3 regions of the Duganella paludis genome follow, and region 3 is predicted to be linked to each of the others. Evidence: predicted binding sites of a transcription regulator. Region 3 holds the regulator's gene; each other region holds the start of a gene.
The links. The regulator sigma-54, encoded in region 3, starts transcription at its own class of promoters, with help from an activator protein. The targets are predictions, from matches to a motif close to TGGCANGNAANCTGCTTT.
Positions count from the first base shown of each region.

Region 1: the regulator sigma-54 is predicted to act here: its motif matches at 2,749-2,766, upstream of ACXZ1M_RS10415 (pilin).
Region 2: the regulator sigma-54 is predicted to act here: its motif matches at 2,276-2,293, upstream of ACXZ1M_RS15375 (TldD/PmbA family protein).

Region 1 covers NZ_CM136922.1:2,311,999-2,316,639, forward strand. The annotation lists gene ACXZ1M_RS10400 (beta-barrel assembly-enhancing protease) at 1-673, opposite strand, end outside; gene moaC (cyclic pyranopterin monophosphate synthase MoaC) at 777-1,262, shown strand; gene ACXZ1M_RS10410 (flagellar brake protein) at 1,427-2,140, shown strand; gene ACXZ1M_RS10415 (pilin) at 2,222-2,698, opposite strand; gene ACXZ1M_RS10420 (FHA domain-containing protein) at 2,871-3,449, opposite strand; gene sucD (succinate--CoA ligase subunit alpha) at 3,522-4,403, opposite strand; gene sucC (ADP-forming succinate--CoA ligase subunit beta) at 4,417-4,641, opposite strand, start outside.
Region 2 covers NZ_CM136922.1:3,455,547-3,460,187, forward strand. The annotation lists gene ACXZ1M_RS15365 (methyl-accepting chemotaxis protein) at 1-1,200, shown strand, start outside; gene ACXZ1M_RS15370 (class I SAM-dependent methyltransferase) at 1,268-2,080, opposite strand; gene ACXZ1M_RS15375 (TldD/PmbA family protein) at 2,425-4,062, shown strand; gene ACXZ1M_RS15380 (TldD/PmbA family protein) at 4,081-4,641, shown strand, end outside.
Region 3 covers NZ_CM136922.1:3,608,178-3,612,818, reverse strand. The annotation lists gene ACXZ1M_RS16040 (alginate lyase family protein) at 9-932, opposite strand; gene hpf (ribosome hibernation-promoting factor, HPF/YfiA family) at 1,023-1,382, opposite strand; gene ACXZ1M_RS16030 (RNA polymerase factor sigma-54) at 1,460-2,932, opposite strand; gene lptB (LPS export ABC transporter ATP-binding protein) at 2,939-3,691, opposite strand; gene lptA (lipopolysaccharide transport periplasmic protein LptA) at 3,693-4,277, opposite strand; gene lptC (LPS export ABC transporter periplasmic protein LptC) at 4,295-4,641, opposite strand, start outside.

The DNA of each region.
Region 1 (4,641 bases), 1.3 Mb from region 3:
AGGCCACCATGCCGGAGGTATCGAAACCGGCCTCGCCCATGATCTGGAAACCGATGCGGTCGGCCTCGCGCTCGGCATCGCGGCCGAAGTTCAGCTGCCGCTGGATCGCCAGGCCCTGGCCACCGAGAAACACGCCGATGGCGGCATCGCCACCTTGGCGCGACGCCAGCGCGGCCAGGATCATGGCCGCCAGCGGGATCAACGCATCCTGCTTCTGCTGGCCGATGGAGCGGGCGATGTGACGCTGCACCACGTGGCCGATCTCGTGGCCCAGCACGGAGGCCAGCTCGGACTCGGTCTGCGCCTGCAGCAGCAGCCCGGAGTGGACGGCGATAAAGCCGCCCGGCAGCGCGAACGCGTTCAGCTGCGGATCGCGCACCACGAAGAAGAAGTAATTGTAATTGGCCTCACCGCGCGCGCCGGGGCGGGCCTCCACCAGCGCATTGCCGAAGCTATTCATGTATTCGAGGATGGGGCCATCGTCGAGGTAATCGCGGTCGCGGCGGATATCGCGCATGATTTCCTCGCCGATCTTGCGCTCCATCAGCGGAGACAAATCCTGGTTCTCGGTACCGCCCAGCGCTGGCAGGTTGGGGATCTTGGCAGGCGCGAGCACGTTCTGCGCCATCGCCATCGGCATGGCGAGCAGCAGGGCGACGGCGACGGCGCGCATGCGGCCGGAGTAGGAGGAGCGATTTGCTTTCACGGTGATATGATACCCGCAACTCGGGCGCTAAAGCTTAGCGTCACATTATGAATCATTTTCCGCCATCGCCATGACCACCGACCACCTGACCCATTTCGACGCCACCGGACAAGCCCACATGGTGGATGTCGGCGCCAAAGCGGAAACCCACCGCATCGCGCTCGCCAGCGGTTCGATCCGCATGAAGCCGGAAACCCTGGCCATCATCATGGGCGGCACGGCCAAGAAAGGCGACGTGCTGGGCATCGCCCGCATCGCCGCCATCATGGCCTCCAAGCGCACCAGCGACCTGGTGCCGCTGTGCCATCCGCTGGCCCTGACACGGGTGGCGGTGGACTTCGAAACCGACGCCGAGAATTCCAGCATCCACTGCAAGGCGCAGGTAGAAACCTACGGCAAAACCGGCGTGGAAATGGAAGCCCTCACCGCCGTCCAGGTCGGCCTGCTGACCGTGTACGACATGTGCAAAGCCGTGGACCGGGGCATGGTCATGACCAATATCCGCGTCACCGAAAAACACGGCGGCAAGTCGGGCGACTGGAGCGTCACGAGCTAACCGCCGTCGGACAAGACGCGCCACCATCAGAATGACCAATCCGCAATCTGTTGTATTGCCTGATTGTTACCCAAACTTGGCGGGTATATAATTAATGTCGCAGGAACAATTTTTTTGACGGTCTCGTTTTCCGGGCCACCTTGCGCACATCGAGAAAGAGTTGAATGAGTAGCAATCCTCCGCCAAGCGAAGCCAAGACTCAGGAGTACGAGTTCGAGCAGATGAATCTGCAAGTAGGCGGCAGAATTCAGTTCATCACGCACCGGACCATGAAGCCGATCCAGCACTTCTCGACCCTGATCGGCTGGGTCAAGGACGAGTACATGATCGTCAAGGTGCCGTTTGAGAACAACGCGCCGATCGCCCTCAATGAAGGCGACAAGCTGACCATCCGCGTGTTCTCCGGCGTGAACGTGTGCTCGTTCTCCTGCATGGTGCAGCGCGTGTTCCCGCGTCCCTTGTTCTATGCCCACCTGAGTTTCCCGGTTTCCATCCAGGGCACCAGCCTGCGCACGGCGATGCGCGTCAAGGTCGACATCCCGGCGCAGGTGACCTCGGCCTCCGGCGCCAGCACGTCGGTGTTCCTGGTCAACCTGAGCGTGTCCGGCGCCTTGATCGAGTCGCCCAAGCAACTGACCGCCGGCGACGACCAGGTCGGCCTGTCCTTCTACCTGATCGCCCAGCCCGGCAACCGCCAGGTGCGCGTCAATCCGAATGCGACCATCCGCAACATCAACGTGGTCACGCCGGCCACCGGCGACAAGCCGCAGGTGTTCACCTACGGCGTGCAGTTCGTCGACCTCGATCCGGTCCACTACACAATGCTGCAAAACCTGACCTACGAAGCCCTGATCGCCGATCGCCAGAAGATCGTCTAGGTTCAAGAGCTTGAGGACGTAAAAAAGCCCGGCGGGGTGACCCGCCGGGCTTTTTTCATACAGACTTATGCAGTCGCTACATCAAGGTACGCTGTTCTTGGTGATGGCGGCAGCGGCGGCCGTGTTGCTGACCGTGGTCGTGATGGTCCAGGTGATGGCCGATGCGCCGGCTGCCACTTTCGGGGTGTAGGTGATGGTCTTGCCGTCCATGCCCGAGCCAACGCCCGATTCCAGGGTGGCGATAATCACGCCGCCAGCTCCGACGGAAGCGCTGGCCACTTCTTTGGTCTTGGTGAAGTCGGTCGCCGCAGGGATGCCGCCGGCGCCGTTGACGCAAGCCGTTGCGTCGCCGCCGGCTTCCTGGGCGCACAACGCCACGGCGGTTTTCAGCGAGTCAACCGCCGACATCGCGTTGGCGGCTTTGGCCTTGGCGGTGTAGTCACTGTATGCAGGAATCGCCACAGCGGCCAGGATACCGATAATCGCGACTACGATCATCAGTTCGATCAGGGTGAAACCAGCCTGTGCCTGTTTCTTCATCATTTTCATGGATTTCATTTTGCGACTCCTTCGGGGTTAAACACGTTGTTGGGTGGTACACCTACCATAGTGCAATTGGTGTGCCAGCCTGTTTTTGCCCAAATTTTCAGCAAAACATGCCTGAAACTGCCGTTTTTTGTCAGTCGGGACCGCCACTATTTGTCATCCGGGACGCGACTGACAATTATTGTCAGGCAATACGGAACGCCATCTGGGTGCCGCCCAGGTCGATCACGTCGCCGTGGCTGAGACGCTCGGCCGCCTGCGGGTCCAGCGCCGTGCCGTTGAGCAGCGGCGCCAGTTCGCCTTCGGTATGGGTGATGGTGTAGAACTCTGGATGGCGGTGGATGACCACCACCTGCACGCCGGCCCGCCCCAGCGTCGTCTGCGGCTTGGTCAGGGCGACGTGCTTGCCGGCGTTGTTGCCGTTCAGGATGGAGATCTCGGCCAGCACCGGCTGCGCGGCGGCCAGCGGGCGGATGCCGTCGGCCACGAACTCCAGCTGGAACTTGGCCATTTTGATCAGGTCCTGATGCTGCAGGAAATGCTTGCCGATGCGGTGGCTGTTGACGAAGGTGCCGTTGGTGCTGTGCAGGTCTTCCAGGAAAGAGTCGTCGAGGATGGTGACGATGGCCGCATGTTCGCCGCTGACGGCCGGGTGCGATAGCACGATGTCATTGCGCGGGTGGCGACCGAGCGTCATGCGCTCTTTGCTCAGTTGTATTTGTTGCTCTACCTGTCCATTGCGCGAGATGATGAGCTTGGCCAATCGGCGGTCTCCAAAAGATAAAGGGGAGCACGAGGCTCCCCTTTATTATTCCACATTCAAGCAGCTGTTAAATTACAGCATGGCTTTCAGCAGACGCGCCATTTCCGACGGGTTTTTGGTGGCTTTGATGCCGCACTCTTCCATGATGTCCAGCTTGGCTTGTGCGGTGTCCGCGCCGCCCGAGATCAGCGCGCCGGCGTGGCCCATGCGCTTGCCTGGAGGAGCGGTTACGCCGGCGATGAAGCCAACCACCGGTTTCTTCATGTTGTCTTTGACCCAACGTGCGGCATTGGCTTCGTCCGGACCGCCGATTTCGCCGATCATGATGACCGCGTCGGTCTCAGGATCTTCGTTGAACATGCGCATCACGTCAATGTGCTTCAGACCGTTGATCGGGTCGCCGCCGATACCAACTGCCGACGATTGGCCCAGGCCCAGTGCGGTCAGCTGACCGACTGCTTCATAGGTCAGGGTGCCCGAACGCGACACCACGCCGATACGGCCCTTGCGGTGGATGTGACCTGGCATGATGCCGATCTTGATTTCGTCAGGGGTGATCAGGCCTGGGCAGTTAGGACCCAGCAGCAGGGTTTTCGAGCCGGCTTTGGCCATGCGGTCCTTCAAGGCCATCATGTCGCGGACTGGAATGCCTTCGGTGATGCAAATCGCCAGTTCCAGTTCGGCTTCAACAGCTTCCCAGATCGCGGCAGCGGCGCCGGCTGGCGGCACGTAGATCACCGACACGGTAGCGCCGGTGTTCGATGCGGCTTCTTTCACCGAACCGAAAATTGGAATGCCTTCGAAATCTTCGCCGGCTTTCTTCGGGTTCACGCCTGCTACGAAGGCGTTTTTGCCGTTCGCGTATTCGCGGCACATGCGGGTGTGGAACTGACCGGTTTTGCCGGTGATACCCTGGGTGATGACTTTGGTGTCTTTGTTGATCAGAATAGACATATCGGTTCCTTAATTATTTACCAGCAGCGGCGGCAACAACGCTCTTCGCTGCATCTTCCATCGTGTCGGCGGCGATGATCGGCAGGCCGGAGTCAGCCAGCATCTTCTTGCCCAGATCTTCGTTGGTGCCCTTCATGCGCACGACCAGCGGTACTTGCAGCGAAACGGCTTTCGATGCGGTGATCACGCCTTCGGCGATCACGTCGCAACGCATGATGCCGCCGAAGATGTTGACCAG
Region 2 (4,641 bases), 150 kb from region 3:
ATGGCGGCGTACCGCGACGCCGGGCCGCTGACGGCTTCGGAGCAGGCGCTGCTGGCCGAAGTGCAGGCCGGCGTCAAAAGCTATGACCACAGCATGTCCGAGCTGGAGGGCATGCGCGAGAAGGGCATGACGGCGCTGGAGATGGACAAGAACATCAAGGGCGCCGACGAAGCCATCGCCTCCGCATTCCGCAAGCTGCTGAAGGTGAACGCGGACGAAACGCAGCGCGAGTCGGCCGCCATGACCGAGGTGACCGACTCCGCCAAGCGCATGATACTGGCGGTGGACCTGGTGATCGCGCTATTCGGCTGTGTGCTGGCGTTCTGGCTGGCGCGCAGCCTGTCGGGCATCGTGCGCGAAGTGCAGATGGTGGTGGGCAGCCTGTCGGGCGCCTCGCAGGAAGTGAGCGCCACGGCGCAGTCGCTGTCGCAGGCGTCGAGCGAGCAGGCGGCCGGCGTGGAAGAAACCAGCGCCTCGATCGAGCAGATGACGGCGTCGATCGCGCAGAACACCGAGAACGCCAAGATCACCGACGGCATCGCCACCCAGGCGGCGCTGGAGGCGGCGCGCGGCGGCGAGGTGGTGAAGGCGACGGCGACGGCCATGAAGCAGATCGCCGGCAAGATCGGCATCATCGACGATATCGCTTACCAGACCAACTTGTTGGCCTTGAACGCGGCGATCGAAGCGGCGCGCGCGGGCGAGCATGGCAAGGGTTTCGCGGTGGTGGCGGCCGAGGTGCGCAAGCTGGCCGAGCGCAGCCAGGTGGCGGCGCAGGAGATCAGTGAAGTGGCGGCCGACAGCGTGAAGCTGGCGGAGCAGGCCGGCGCGATGTTCGATCAATTGGCGCCGAATATACGCAAGACGTCGGAGCTGGTGCAGGAGATCACGGCGGCGTCGGAGGAGCAGAGTTCCGGCGTGCGGCAGATTAATAGCGCGGTGGTGCAGCTAAGCGAGACCACGCAGGTGAATGCGGCCAGTTCGGAAGAGTTGGCGGCGACGGCGGAAGAGATGAGTGCGCAGGCCGAGCAGCTGCGGCGCTTGATGGCGGTGTTCAAGCAGTATGTGGTGGAGGAGGGGCCGAGGGTGGTGGCGCGACGGTCGTCGGCGCCACACCCCGGCGCCGGCGGCCGCGCGGCGCGCAATCTCGGGTTGATCGCGGAGGGAACTCCGGACGAAACCAAATTTACGCGCTTCTAACCCGCACTACGACAGAGGGGGCGGACCCCGCACGGGGTCCGACCCCGCGACGGACCGAAGTGCGGGTTCAGGGTTTGACGAATTTGAGCGTCATGCGGTCGCTCTCGCCGATCGCCTGATACTTCGCCTTGTCCTCATCCTTGTTGGTCAAGGTCGGCGGCAGTGCCCACACGCCGTTCTTGTGATCTGCCGTGTCCTTCGGGTTGGCGTTCACCTCCGACTTCGCGGCCAGCTTGAAGCCCGCCGCCTCGGCCAGCTTGATCACATACTGCTCGTGCATATAGCCGCTGCTGGCCTCCGCATCCTGCGTCTTCGACGCCGGCAGGCGGTGCTCTTCGATGCCCAGCACGCCGCCCGGTTTCAGCACCGTGTACAGGCTGCCGAACAATTCCTTCATCTTCTCCGGACCCAGCGGAATCCAGTTGTGGATATTGCGGAAGGTGACCACCATGTCGACGCTGTTCGGCGGCGCCATCTCATATTTGCGGCCCGGCGAGAACACGCCGATCGCCACCTTGTTGTACACCTCAGGCTTGGCGCTCAGGCGCGCCAGCCAGCGCTCGGCCGACTTGCGTTCGTTCTCGTTCGGCGAGGCCAGGTCGCTGCCGCCGGTAATCAGCTTGCCGTTGTTGCGCAGGTAGGGCGCCAGGATCTCCGTGTACCAGCCGCCGCCCGGCGCCAGTTCCACCACCGTCATGTTCGGCTTGATGCCGAAGAAGTTCAGCGTTTCATACGGGTGACGATAGACGTCGCGTTTCACATTGTCCGGCGTGCGGCCAGGCGCGGCGATAGCCGCTTTCAGCGCATCGTCGGCCAGTGCGGCGCCGGTCGCGCCGAACAGCATCGTGGTGGCCAGTGCGGCCAGTACGTATCGTTTCATGCACAGTCTCCTGAGTGTTGGATCGGAGCGACGCATCCGCGCGCCCTGCGCGATCATCGGGCAAGCTTGTCAACAGGTCAAGTGAAATGAAAGTCCGCGCACCCATGCAGTGCGCGGACGCCCTGCGGACACTCGGCGGACACCGGATCGGACACTTTGGGCACTTAAAACAGACACTTGCACAACGTTAGTAGATGGCATACATTTTGCAATCAGCACGAAGCGGCAAAAATTATTCTGATGTAACGTAAAGTAACAAGCATTATCATTTTAGATAGAGCAATAAAAGCAAATAAAAAGCAGAACCACCTGGGCGGCTGGCCCACAACAACGTTGGAGAGAATATGGAACGACGTGCATTCCTCAATATCAGTAGTCTGGCTATGGGCACGATGCTGCTGCCCTCGTTCGGGCGCGCAATCGCCGCCGAAGAACTGCTCAAGCCGGTGGATGTAAAGTTCAAGAAGGCCCTGGCGGACACCGCCATGTCGGCCGCCACCCAGGCCGGCGCGTCGTACTGCGACGTGCGCATCGGCCGCTACCTGAACCAGTTCCTCACCACGCGCGACCTCAACGTTGAGAACGTGGTCAACACGGAATCGGCCGGTGTCGGCGTGCGCGTGATCGCCGGCGGCGCCTACGGCTTTGCCGCCACCAACGACATGACGCCGGACGGCGTGGCCGGCGCCGCGCGCCAGGCCGTCGCCATCGCCAAGGCCAACGCCAAGCTGCAAACCGAACCGCTGATCCTGGCGCCGGTCAAAGGCGTGGGCGAAGTCTCGTGGGCCACGCCGATCACCAAGGACTGGCGCACCGTCGCCATCAAGGAAAAGGCCGAGCTGCTGATCGCCGCCAACAAGGCCGGCATGGACGGCGGCGCCAGCTTCATGCAGTCCTTGCTGTTCCAGGTCAACCAGCAGAAGTACTTCGCTTCCACCGACGGCTCCTACATCGACCAGGACATCCATCGCCTGTGGATGCCGTTCTTCGCCACCGCCGTGGACCAGAAAGAGAACAAGTTCCGCACCCGCCAGGGCCTGTCGGCGCCGGTCGGCATGGGTTACGAATATCTCGACGCGCGTCCCGAGCACAAGCTGCAGGCGGCCGGCGGCGTGACCACGCTGTACACCAAGTCCTACGATTTGATCGAAGATGCGCGCCTGGCCGGCAAGCAGGCCAAGGCCAAGCTGAAAGCCAAGTCGGTCGAACCGGGCAAGTACGACCTGGTGCTGACGCCGGAACACCTGTGGCTGACCATTCACGAATCCGTCGGCCACCCGACCGAACTCGATCGCGTGCTGGGCTACGAGGCCAACTACGCCGGCACCAGCTTCGCCACGCTCGATAAATGGCAGACCAAGAAGTTCAAGTACGGCTCGGACCTGGTCAACATCGAAGCCGACAAGACCCGTCCCGGTTCGCTGGGCGCGGTCGGCTACGACGACGAAGGCGTCAAGTGCAAGAACTGGGACATCATCAAGGACGGCATCCTGGTCAACTACCAGGCCACGCGCGACCAGGCCCACATCATCGGCGAGAAGGAATCGCACGGCTGCTCGTATGCGGACAACTGGGCCAATGTGCAGTTCCAGCGTATGCCGAACGTTTCGCTCAAGGCCGGCAAGAAGAAGATGACGCCGGACGAAATGATCAAGGACGTCAAGAAGGGTATCTACATCGTCGGCGACGGTTCCTTCTCGATCGACCAGCAACGCTACAACTTCCAGTTCGGCGGCCAGCTGTTCTACGAAATCAAGAACGGCAAGATCGGCCAGCAGCTGGAGGACGTGGCTTACCAGTCCAACACCCAGGAGTTCTGGAACGCCTGCGTGGGTATTTGCGATGAGCGCGATTGGCGCATGGGCGGTTCCTTCTTCGACGGTAAAGGCCAGCCGCCGCAAGTGTCCATCGTGTCGCACGGCGCGTCCACCACGCGCTTCAACGGCATCAACGTTATCAACACCGCCCGCAAAATCGGCTAAGCCCTGGAGAGAGAAAAGATGAAATTCCTGAGTCAAGAAGAGACCAAGCGCATCAGCGATAAAGTGCTGGCGCTGACCAAGGCCGACCAGTGCGAAGTCACCATCAACGGTAGCCGCAAGGGCAATATCCGCTATGCGCGCAACGCCGTGTCGACCGCCGGCTTGATCGAAGATACGCAGCTGGTGGTCTCCGTCGCTTTCGGTAAAAAGCAGGGCACCGCCACGGTCAATGAGTTCGACGAGAAGTCGCTGGAAAAAGCCGTGCGCCGCGCGGAAGACCTGGCCCGCCTGGCGCCGGAAAATCCGGAGTTCATGCCGACGCCGACCAAGCAAGAGTACAAGTCCACCGAGACCTTCTTCCAGAAGACCGCCGACATCGATCCTGAATTCCGCGCCCAGGTGGCGGCCTACAGCATCGAGAACAGCAAGAAGAACAAGCTGGTGGCGGCAGGCTTCTTCACCGACGGCACCTCGTTCACCTCGATCGCCAACTCGAACGGCGTGTTCGGCTACCAGAAGGATACGGGCCTGGACTTCACGCTGACCGTGCGCACCGAAGACGGCCGTGGTTCGGGCTGG
Region 3 (4,641 bases):
CTCCAATTCTACTTCAGATGCTCCAGCGGATTGGGCACGTCCAGCGAACCGCCCATGCGCGGTTGCCACAACGCCTTGCCGGCCGGCGGCGGCGCCTTGCCCTGGTGACGGTTGTAAATCGTGGTGACCTCGCGGCTGCCCACCGGCTCCTGCTCGAAGCCGGTGCGTTTGGCGATGCCGGACGGATCGGCCGATGCCGCCGCCGTGAACGCCACCAGCTGATCCAGCCGCGCATCGCGCACGTCCAGGATGGAGGCGATGAACACCAGCGGCGTGGCCGCATACACCTGATAGTGCAGCGCCTTGACACCGCGCGCCATCTCGGCCGGCAGCGAACCGTCCGCCTCCATCTGGCCCAGCGCATGCTCGATCACCTTGCGGCCCCAGTGCAGGTAACGCGTGTCGCCGGTCACGCCGCCCACCGCCGTCACGGCCAGCCCTTCCCAGTAATAGTGATTGTTGCGCACACCCGTCTTGGCGTCCGAGTGCGCCATGGTGGCGTCGGCCAGCTGCTTGAACCAGCCCTCGATCTGCGCGCGCTGTGCCGGCGTGGCGTGCTGCTTGATGCGCGCATAGTTGAGCGCCATGCCGCTCAAGGTCCACTTGCGCACGTAATAGGCCTGCTCGCTCGACATCGTGCCCAGCATGGCTTTCTGGCCGGCCCAATCGGCCAGCCAGGTCAACGCGCAGGCGGCATCGTCGCGCGTGCCGGCGTTGGCGTCACGCGCCACCTGCGACAGGAAATCCTCGATCGGTTTGGTGTTGGCGATGTTGCGCGCCCGCAGCACGGGATCGACCACCGAATGGTTCTTGTCCGAGTAGTAGCTGTTGGCGTCGATGTCGCTGCGCGCCGGCGGCGGCGCCTCGCAGGCGTGGGCCAGATTCGATGTCAATGCCAGTGCCAGTGCCGCTGCGGTACACAATGATTTCATGGAACTCCCAATGCAAGTTAAACGTTTAACTTCACGATTGCAAAAAAGGGCGCCCTCTTGCGCCCTTCGTTTGGTGTGCCGGGGCCGTTGTTATAGGGCGGCGGCAGCGGGTTCGTAGCTATCCGGGATATGCTTGATGGCATCGTGCCCGTGCGATTGAACTTTGTTCTTGTACTTCATGACCTGCCGATCCAGCTTGTCGATCAGGGTATCGATGGCGGCGTACAGGTCTTGCGACAGGCTTTCCACGTAGACGGTTTTACCCGACATGCGCAGGTTGATTTCAGCCTTCTGGCGTTTATCTTTCTCTTTAAGGTTATCTACGGTCAGGATGACAGCAATATCAATCACTTGATCAAAGTGGCGGGTGACACGTTCCAGTTTATTCTGCACGTACTCGCGAATAGCCGAGGTCACTTCGAGATGATGTCCACTGATGGTGAGATTCATACACACTCCTAAAGATAATGTCGCTTCTAACGGTTAGTGCGGTGCCCTTTGCTACCGGGCGCGCAGGAACCAAGTAACTACAAAGATTTACGGAGGCTGACTGGTGGGATTTTGAGAGCTTCGCGATATTTGGCAACAGTTCGCCGCGCAATCACCATGCCTTGTTCTCCCAGCATGTCCGCAATCTTACTGTCGGATAAAGGATTTTTCGGGTCTTCTGCTCCTGTCAGTTGCACGATCAATGCACGTATCGCCGTCGAACTTGCTTCACCCCCCGCTTCGGTGGCGACATGGCTACCAAAGAAATATTTCAACTCAAACATGCCATGCGGGGTCAGCATATATTTCTGAGTTGTTACCCGAGAAATAGTACTCTCGTGTAAACCCAGTGTATCAGCAATTTCGCGAAGCACAAGGGGCCGCATGGCAACCGCGCCATGCGAGAAAAAGTTCTTTTGTCTTTCTACTATCGCTTGCGCCACCCGCAGGATCGTATCGAAGCGCTGGCGCATATTCTTGATCAGCCACTTGGCCTCTTGCAATTGCGCGCCCATGGCGCCCTCGCCCTTGCCCTGCTTGAGCAAGTTGGCGTACATGGCGTTCACGCGCAGGCGCGGCATGACGTCGTTGTTCAGGCTGACCTGCCAGCCGTTGCGCGATTTCTTCACGATCACGTCCGGCACCACATAGTCCGACACGTCGGACGCGAAGGCCGCGCCCGGATGCGGATTGCACTGGCGGATCACGGCCTGCGCTTCACGCAAGTCTTCATCGTCGCACAGCAGGGTCTTTTTCAGCTTGTTGAAATCGCGCTGCGCGAACCAGGTCAGGTGGTTCTCGACGATGGCCAGCGCCATGCGCCGCGTCACCATCGGCACGCCCGGCAAGCGCTTGATTTGCAGCGCCAGGCATTCGGACGCGTTGCGCGCGCCCACGCCCATCGGATCGAAGCTTTGCAGCAGGCTCAGGGCCGTCTGCAGTTCCTCGATCTCGACTTCCAGTTCTTCCGGCAGGCGCGCGTGGATTTCTTCCAACGCTTCCTCCAGGTAGCCGTTCTCGTCGAGCGCATCGATGATCAGTTCGACCAGCGCGCGGTCGCGCATTTCCAGCACCGTCACGCGCATCTGCTCCATCAGGTGCTCGCGCAGCGTGCAGTGATGGGCTTCGAGTTGCGGACGCGATTCCTCGTCGTCGCTGTTCTTGCTGCGGCCGGCGTCGCCCCAGTCCATATCGGCTTCGGCGGTGGTGCTCTCGGTGTCGGCGGCCGGGCCGTCGTAGGCGTCGGCCTCGGCGGCCGGTGCTTCGTTGGGCGGACCTTCGGGCGGCGCTTCGCCGACCGGCGCCTGCTGGTTGATGGCGCCATCGGACAGCAGCCGCAGCGAGTGGTCGAGCGGATCGTCGAGACGTTCCAGCAGCGGGTTATCGGTCAGCAGCTGTTCGAGTTCCTGGTGCAGCTCCAGCGTCGACAGTTGCAGCAGCCGGATCGACTGCTGCAACTGGGGCGTCAACGCTAAGTGCTGCGACGTGCGCAGTTGCAAAGACTGTTTCATTGAGGGTTACATGCGGAAATGTTCACCCAGGTAGACACGACGCACCGATTCGTTGGCGATGATGTCGTCCGGACGGCCGGAGGCCAGCACCGTTCCCTGGTTGATGATATATGCGCGGTCGCAGATGCCCAGCGTCTCGCGCACATTGTGATCGGTAATGAGGACGCCGATGCCGCGTTCCTTGAGGAAGCGCACGATGCGCTGGATCTCAATCACGGCAATCGGGTCGACCCCGGCGAATGGTTCATCGAGCAGCACGAAGCGCGGATTGGTGGCCAGGGCGCGCGCAATCTCCACCCGGCGGCGTTCGCCCCCGGAGAGCGACAGCGCCTGGTTCTCGCGCAGCTTTTCGATTTGCAAATCGGCCAACAGGGTATTCAGCCGTTCATCAATGGCAGCCTTGGATAAAGGCTTGCCGTCCACTTTCTGAATTTCGAGGACGGCGCGGATATTCTCTTCCACGGTCAGCTTGCGGAACACCGACGCTTCCTGTGGCAGGTAGGACAGGCCGAGCGAAGCGCGGCGGTGGATCGGCAGCGAGGAGATGTCGGTGCCGCTGATGTCGATGCTGCCGGCGTCCGACGGCACCAGGCCGACGATCATGTAGAACGAGGTGGTCTTGCCGGCGCCGTTGGGGCCGAGCAGGCCCACCACTTCGCCGCACTCGACCTGCAGGGACACGTCATGCACCACCTGGCGCTTGCCGTAGGTCTTTTGCAGGCCTTTGACGATCAGGGTGCTACCGCAGTTTGCTTCCATCTTATTTCCCCGGCGCAGGCTGCGTGGTCGGTACGGCCGGCGTCGCAGGCGAGACCAGCTTGGTCGACGGCTGGATCACCATGGTGCTGCGGCCGGCGCCCGGCTTGCTCTCGCCGGTGGCGGTATTCTTCACGGCGAAGAATTCCTTGCGGCTGTCGTAGGAAATGAATTCGCCGTCGACCTGGCTGGCCGGCTTGCCGCCTTCCAGTTTCTTGATCTGCGCCTTGGCGTACAGCTTCACCAGCTCGGTCTTGTTGTCGTATTCGATGCGGTCGGCCTGGCCTTCGACCCACTGGTCGCCGACGCCGTCCATCTTCTGGCGGAAGGTGGCTTGCACGCCCGGGCCGCTGGTCAGCACCACGAACTGGTAGCCTTCCGGATCTTCGGTCACCACCGCCTTGGGCGACTTCATCAGCAGCGTGCCGCGCGTCAGCACCACATTGCCGGTGAAGGTCTTGACCTGCTTGACGTCATCGGCATCGAGCTGGTCGAAGGTGATCTGGGTCGGCTTGCTGGAATCGGCCTTCTCGGCCTGCGCAACGCAGGCCAGCAGCATCAGCGCCGCCGACAGGATTAATCGTTTCATGTTCATGTGTCGTTCCTTCATTGTCCCGCGCGTGGCGGTATCGTCATCGTTCCGCGCCCGCCCAGTGCGATCTGGCGGGTGGCGTTGTTGGCTTTCATGCCGGTGCCGCTGGCGGTGGCCTGGCCGGCCTGCATCTCCACCTTGGCATCGGTTTCCATGCGTTCTTCGTCCGGGTACACGGTCAGCGTGCTGGTCTGCAAGCGCAGTCCCTGCGCCTGCGGCGTGGCCGGCCGCATCACGTCCACATTACCATTCAGCCGCACGCGCGTATTGCCCTGATCGACATACGCGGTCTGCGCATGGATATCCATCGGCGGCTGGCCGCTCGACAGGCCGTGTACGAAGGGCTTGTCGATCAGCGAAG